3 regions of the Vibrio sp. QJM3NY_21 genome follow, and region 2 is predicted to be linked to each of the others. Evidence: predicted binding sites of a transcription regulator. Region 2 holds the regulator's gene; each other region holds the start of a gene.
The links. Region 2 encodes MetJ, which represses methionine synthesis genes. Its sites were predicted from a motif close to TTAGACNTNTANANGTCTAA; they were not measured.
Positions count from the first base shown of each region.

Region 1: the regulator MetJ is predicted to act here: its motif matches at 1,401-1,420, upstream of metN (methionine ABC transporter ATP-binding protein MetN).
Region 3: the regulator MetJ is predicted to act here: its motif matches at 1,129-1,148, upstream of metA (homoserine O-succinyltransferase MetA).

Region 1 covers NZ_CM173513.1:2,742,340-2,744,596, reverse strand. The annotation lists gene AC3CID_RS12115 (methionine ABC transporter permease) at 1-280, opposite strand, end outside; gene metN (methionine ABC transporter ATP-binding protein MetN) at 270-1,304, opposite strand; gene gmhB (D-glycero-beta-D-manno-heptose 1,7-bisphosphate 7-phosphatase) at 1,545-2,096, shown strand; gene AC3CID_RS12100 (MliC family protein) at 2,215-2,257, shown strand, end outside.
Region 2 covers NZ_CM173513.1:3,239,399-3,241,655, reverse strand. The annotation lists gene AC3CID_RS14510 (malic enzyme-like NAD(P)-binding protein) at 1-920, shown strand, start outside; gene metJ (met regulon transcriptional regulator MetJ) at 1,112-1,432, opposite strand; gene AC3CID_RS14500 (O-succinylhomoserine (thiol)-lyase) at 1,641-2,257, shown strand, end outside.
Region 3 covers NZ_CM173513.1:1,586,893-1,589,149, forward strand. The annotation lists gene metA (homoserine O-succinyltransferase MetA) at 164-1,105, opposite strand; gene AC3CID_RS07240 (ATP-binding protein) at 1,379-1,747, shown strand; gene AC3CID_RS07245 (DUF3859 domain-containing protein) at 1,822-2,244, shown strand.

The DNA.
Region 1 (2,257 bases), 500 kb from region 2:
CAATCAACATCTTAGTCAGTGGGATGATCGCAACCATCAGTACTAAGAAGGGCACTGAACGGCCTACGTTGACAACCGCACCAAGAATTTTGTTTAGCTTGGTGTTCTCTAATAGGCCACCTTTTTTAGTCGTATGTAGAATCACGCCTAATGGGATACCGACAGCGAAACCAACGATGCCTGCAACAGCAACCATGTAAAGAGTCTCGCCTGTTGCGCCTAATAGAAGGTTACCGTTAAGGCTGATCCAGTCAGCAATCTCGTTGAAACTAAAGGACATAACCAAGCACCTCTACTTTTACATTGTTGTCGCGTAGGAATTGGATAGCAGCATTATCATCTGCTTCATTGCCGAACAATTCAGCAACCATCATGCCGAACTTCACGCCGCCGGCGTAATCAAGGTCAGAGCTTAAGATGCTGACGTCGATGTTGAATTTGCGTGCGATTTGCGTCATCAACGGAGCATCGACCGTTGCGCCTGTAAACTCAAGGCGTACCAGTGGATAGCTGCTGTTTACGCGAGTCTCTTGCAAACGTGCTTGGTAATCTTCAGGAATCGTTAGATCGAGCGTTGAACGAATGAACTGATGTGCCAGTTCTGTTTTAGGGTGTGCGAATATTTCACCTACGGTGCCTTTCTCTACTAACTCACCGCCGCCGATGATTGCGACTTCGTGACAGATGCTTTTAACCACATCCATTTCATGAGTAATCAGTAGGATAGTGATACTCAACTTACGGTTGATTTCACGTAGCAGCTCAAGAATAGATTGAGTCGTTGCTGGATCCAGCGCACTGGTCGCTTCATCACATAGCAGTACTTTTGGGTCTGACGCTAGCGCACGAGCAATCGCGACACGCTGCTTTTGACCGCCACTTAAGTTCGCAGGGTAGGTATCACGCTTATCTGATAGACCAACAAGCTCAAGTAGTTCACTCACTTTCGCTTCAATCGCAGCTTTATCTTTACCAGCAAGCTCTAAAGGCAGTGCTACGTTGTTAAATACAGTACGAGAAGACAGCAGATTGAAGTGCTGGAAGATCATGCCGATGTTACGGCGAGCTTCGCTGAGTTCTGATTTGCTGAGTTTTGTCAGGTCAATACCGTCAACAATCACTTCACCTGAGGTCGGGGCTTCCAACATATTTACACAACGAATCAGGGTACTTTTGCCTGCACCTGAAGAGCCGATAACTCCAAAGATTTGACCTTGAGGTATGTGAAGGTTGATATCGATTAAGGCATTGATTTCTTTAGTGCCTTGATAAAAAACCTTGTTGACTTGATTCACTTTAATCATAGAGAAACCCGTGCAGGTGGAACAGAATAATATGTCGATAGCTCGCTCGATTTACAGACGATGCTATGGTGTTCTATGATCTAAGTCAATAGATATTTTTACGTCTAGACGGCTAAACGTCGATTGTGTTGCTAAGGTAGAAACAAATCGTTAACGAACGCAAAACTAAATAGATAGTGATGAAGCAAATAAAGCGTGTAATAATTAATGATTAATAGAGAGTTAATAGAGAACTGAATTTTGTCTAAACCTGCTGTTTTTTTAGATCGTGATGGTGTGATTAACGTTGATCATGGCTACGTACATGATGAGCATGACTTTGAATACATCGATGGTGTGTTTGAAGCGGCAAAAGCGTTTAAAGATATGGGCTATTTATTGGTACTTGTGACCAACCAATCTGGTATTGCTCGTGGCAAGTTTAGCGAAGATCGTTTTCTTTCTTTGACGCAGTGGATGGATTGGAACTTTGTCGATAATGGCGTTGAGTTAGATGGTATCTATTACTGTCCTCATCACCCTGAACACGGCATTGGCGACTACAAGCAAGATTGTGAATGTCGCAAGCCTAAACCTGGTATGTTCATTTCAGCGCGTGACTTTCTGAAAATTGATATGGCGAACTCTGTCATGATCGGTGATAAAGCTGAAGATATGATGGCAGCAGAAGCTGCAGGTGTTGGTACCCGAGTGTTGGTGAGAACCGGTAAACCCGTGACTGAAAAGGGTGAAGCACTTGCCAGTGTTGTGCTGGATAGCATTAAGGATGTACCAGCTTTCCTGAAAGGCTGATACATTTTCCTATCGTTAACAGGCTTACTTATTTCGTGTGTTCTAACCAGTCAACTGGGGTACTAACCCATAAATAAGATATCAGCGCCGTTAACTATATAAAGATGAGGAACGCAGTATGAAAGCATTGTTGGCAGCATCTCTATGTACGGTAGCGTTAG
Region 2 (2,257 bases):
TTGAAGTAAAACACCGCACAATCGATGAGTTCGTTGATACGGTTGCGAATATCGCAGATACATTCGGCGGTATTAACCTAGAAGACATCAAAGCACCTGACTGTTTTGAGATTGAGCGTCGCCTGATTGAGCGTTGTGATGTCCCTGTTTTCCATGATGACCAACACGGTACTGCGATTGTAACGGCTGCAGGTATGCTGAACGCGATTGAGCTTCAAGGTAAGAAGCTTGAAGAGTGTAAGATCGTTTGTTTAGGTGCTGGCGCAGCAGCTGTTGCTTGTATGGAACTGCTGATTAAGTGTGGCGCTCAGCGTGAGAAGATCTATATGCTTGACCGTAAAGGTGTAATCCACACTCGTCGTGAAGACTTGAATGAATACAAAGCGCTATTCGCAAATAACACGGACAAGCGCACGCTTGAAGATGTTATTGAAGGCGCTGACCTGTTCTTGGGCGTATCGGGTCCTAACCTGCTACCAGCTAAAGCACTCACGCTGATGGCTGATAAGCCTGTTGTGTTTGCATGTTCAAACCCAGATCCAGAGATCAAGCCAGAGCTTGCTCATGAAGTTCGTTCTGACCTTATCATGGGTACAGGCCGTAGCGATTACCCGAACCAAGTAAACAACGTACTTTGTTTCCCATTCATTTTCCGTGGTGCGCTTGATGTGCGTGCGAGCGAAATCAATGATGAGATGAAGCTGGCTGCGGTTAAAGCGATTCGTGAACTAGCGAAAGAAGAAGTTCCGGCTGAAGTACTCGCTGCTGCAGGTGAGACTGCACTGGAGTTTGGTAAAGGCTACATCATTCCTAAGCCAATGGACCCACGTCTACTTCCTCGCGTAGCAAAAGCGGTTGCAGTAGCGGCCGTTGAATCTGGCGTAGCTCGTATTGAGATGCCTGCTAACTATATGGCTTAATGCCTTAATAGCGTAATAGCGTAATAACTGTTGCTCTATTGAGCGAAAAAGAATAATAAAAAACCGACTCATAGGAGTCGGTTTTTTTATGTCTATCATTCACAGAACAGCTACAGATAACATAGTGGATGATGTGACAAATAAGGTTCAGCTATAGCGAATCAATATTGAAGCCAGTGACTGAGTTGTTTTTATTCTTCGTCAAACGCTTCGAATTCGATACCCATCTCTGTCATCAGCTTTTTCACTTCAGTCGGGATGTCGTCTGGACGGTCTTTACGGAGATCTTCATCCGTTGGCAGTGGTTGGCCTGTGTACGCATGTAGAAAGGCTTCGCACAGTAGCTCACTGTTTGTTGCATGGCGTAGGTTATTAATCTGGCGGCGAGTGCGCTCGTCAGTAAGAACCTTTAACACTTTTAGAGGGATAGAAACTGTAATTTTTTTTACTTGTTCGCTTTTCTTTCCATGCTCAGCATATGGGCTTATGTATTCACCATTCCAGTCGGCCATTGCGTACCTTCATCACTTTAGTTGTTAGAATAAATTAATAGTGGTGATTTTAGCGGGATTTACTGCCATAAGCAAAGACATATAGACGTCCAGAAGTGTTGACGTCTCACATTTATGAAAGTAAAGTGAATAACATATATCTAACACAGCCGCAGAATGCCGACAAGCCGCTGTGATTCTCAGACGCAAAACTTGTAAGGAAGCACCTATGAGCAGCCGGAAGCCAGCAACAATCGCAGTACGTACTGGTATCGAGTCAGACACGCAACACCATGCCGTTGTCCCACCCATTTATCTTTCGACTAACTATGGGTTTCCCGCTTTTGGTGAAGTGCCAAAGTACGATTACACCCGTTCTGGTAACCCAAATCGTGGCTTATTAGAAACGGCATTGTTTGAGCTTGAGTCTGGCAAAGGTGCTGTGGTGACTAACTGCGGCACTTCGGCACTTAACTTGTGGGTATCCGCTTTCTTAGGCGGTGATGATCTTATTATCGCACCACACGACTGCTACGGTGGTACTTACCGCCTGTTTAATACCCGCTCGTTAAAAGGTGACTTCAAAGTTTTGTTCGTTGATCAATCGGATCAAGCAGCATTGGATGCGGCGATCGCGCTCAAGCCAAAATTGATCTTAATAGAAACCCCATCGAACCCGTTGGTTCGTGTGGTTGATATTGCAGAGACTTGCCGTAAAGCGAAAGAGGTTGGTGCTCTGGTTGCTGTCGATAACACGTTTTTGACGCCGGTGTTCCAAAAGCCTTTAGAGCTGGGTGCTGATTTTGTTATCCACTCAACCACCAAATACATCAACGGACACTCAGA
Region 3 (2,257 bases), 1.7 Mb from region 2:
CTCCTTATGAACACCAACCCATCATATGAAATCAAACCTATTGAAGTGGTAAATCTATTATGGAATGCGACTCAAACACCATAAAAAAACCGTGTCCAATTTGGTGTTTTATCAACAACCTACTGAACACGGCTTTATGTGATTGTGAATCGGAAGAAAGAACTTAATCGTCTTTGGTAAAGTTGTCTTCGCTGAAGTGATCCAAATCGTAAGGCGTTTGTTGGTAAACGCAGTAGTTTAACCAGTTTGAGAATAGCAAGTGCCCATGACTACGCCAACTTGCGACAGGCTTGTTATCTGGATTGTTGTTCGGGTAGTAGTTGATTGGAATCACGGGTTCCATACCTTCGCCTAAATCACGAACGTACTCACCGTGCAATGTATGCGCATCGTATTCAGGATGACCCGTTACAAACACGTTTCGCTTATCTTTGGTTGCCGCTAGGTATACGCCAGCCACATCAGAAGTCGCAAGAACATCAAGGTCGGTATGCTTGGCTAAGTATTCCTGAGAGAAATCTGCATAGCGAGAATGCGGTGCTAAGAAGGTATCGTCAAAGCCACGCAGAAGTGGGTGGTAAGGGTGATGAATCTCGTGATTATAAACACCAGAAAGCTTCTCTTTACGAGTGCGCTTTGGCAAATCATACAGTAATTTCAAACCCGCCTGAGCCGCCCAGCACACATACAAGGTTGAGGTCACGTGCTTGTTTGCCCATTCCATGATGGTTTTTAGGTGGTCCCAGTAAATCACATCTTCAAATTGAACCAAGCCAAGCGGTGCACCAGTGATGATCAATCCATCAAAGTTTCTCCCTTTGACCATTTCAAATTGGCGGTAGAAGTTATCAAGGTGTTCGGTCGGTGTGTTTTTGCTTGGTCGGTCATCAATGCGCAGCAGCTCTACATCCACTTGCAATGGACTGTTTGATAGTAGGCGTAAGAATTGAGTTTCAGTTTCAATCTTCTTCGGCATTAGGTTGAGGATCAAGACTCGAAGTGGACGAATTTCCTGCGTCGATGCTCTTGATAACGGCATCACGAAGATGTTTTCTTCACGAAGAACATCAGATGCTGGCAATTGGTCTGGAATGCGAATAGGCAAAGCTTTCTCCCTAAGCTAGATATGTAGACGTCTATACATCTAAATCTATAGTAGTTTGGTACGCTTGTCGATATCCAAAATGGATAGATGTAAATTATTTGTGTTTTCTATCAGAAGCCACCTTCCGACGTCGAGGGAGTCTTATAATGTTTAATGATTACCCGAGTAATGCATAAGTGCTTGGTTCTGTTATGTAGAACTAGGCAGTTATCAGAGCAAGCGGCTAGCATTTACGATAAACTCATGTTTTCGAATTAGCCTGTAAAGTGACAAATGAAGTTAATACTCATTCGAGGGTTGCCCGGTTCTGGCAAGTCAACAAAAGCAAAAACCTACGATGCATTGCATGTCGAAGCGGATATGTATTACGTGAATGAGCAAGGTGACTACTATTTTGATCCAAGGCAGCTACAGCAAGCTCATGAGTGGTGTCAGAACACGGCAGAGAATGGCTTGAAGCAAGGGTTGGATGTTGTTGTTTCGAATACCTTTATTAAGCATTGGGAAATGAAGGCTTACCGTCAACTTGCAAGAAAATACAAAGCTGACTTGATCATCGAAGTATGCCGAGAGCAATATGGTAGCATTCACGACATCGAACCGTCTGTGATTAAGCGCATGGCGAAAGATTGGCAAGAATAGCCTCGTGCTTATCCAGCTTGGCTGAATGGCAAATAGAATTAAATTAATAGAACAACTTCAAGGTAACGATTGAAATGGCAAAGCGCTCTGTTGTGGTCGACATGACTTCTTACGGTATCTATTCCACGTGGGATTCCAAATCTAAAGATCTACCAAAAATCCAAGAGTTCACCACCATTGTTGATGCTGAAATCGACGTAGAGTTTGGCTATATCCTGAATATCAAGAAAGCCAAAGGTGAAAAGATCCGCTACTGTATCTATCACCCGAATATCACTACAGATAAAGGCGAAGTGCTCGAACCGTTCGATGGTGAAGAGCATGTCGGTAACAACGACTGGGATTTCTACTTAGGCGACACCATCTGGGCGCCAGTCTCGAACAAGCTAGGCAAGTGGCGCATGACCGTGGAGTTAAAAGGCAACATCATTGCTGATAAGACATTCGACCTTGTTGCAAAAGATGAAGGCCAATTCTGGAAGCGTAGGGGGTTTTAAGCTTAATCTTCTA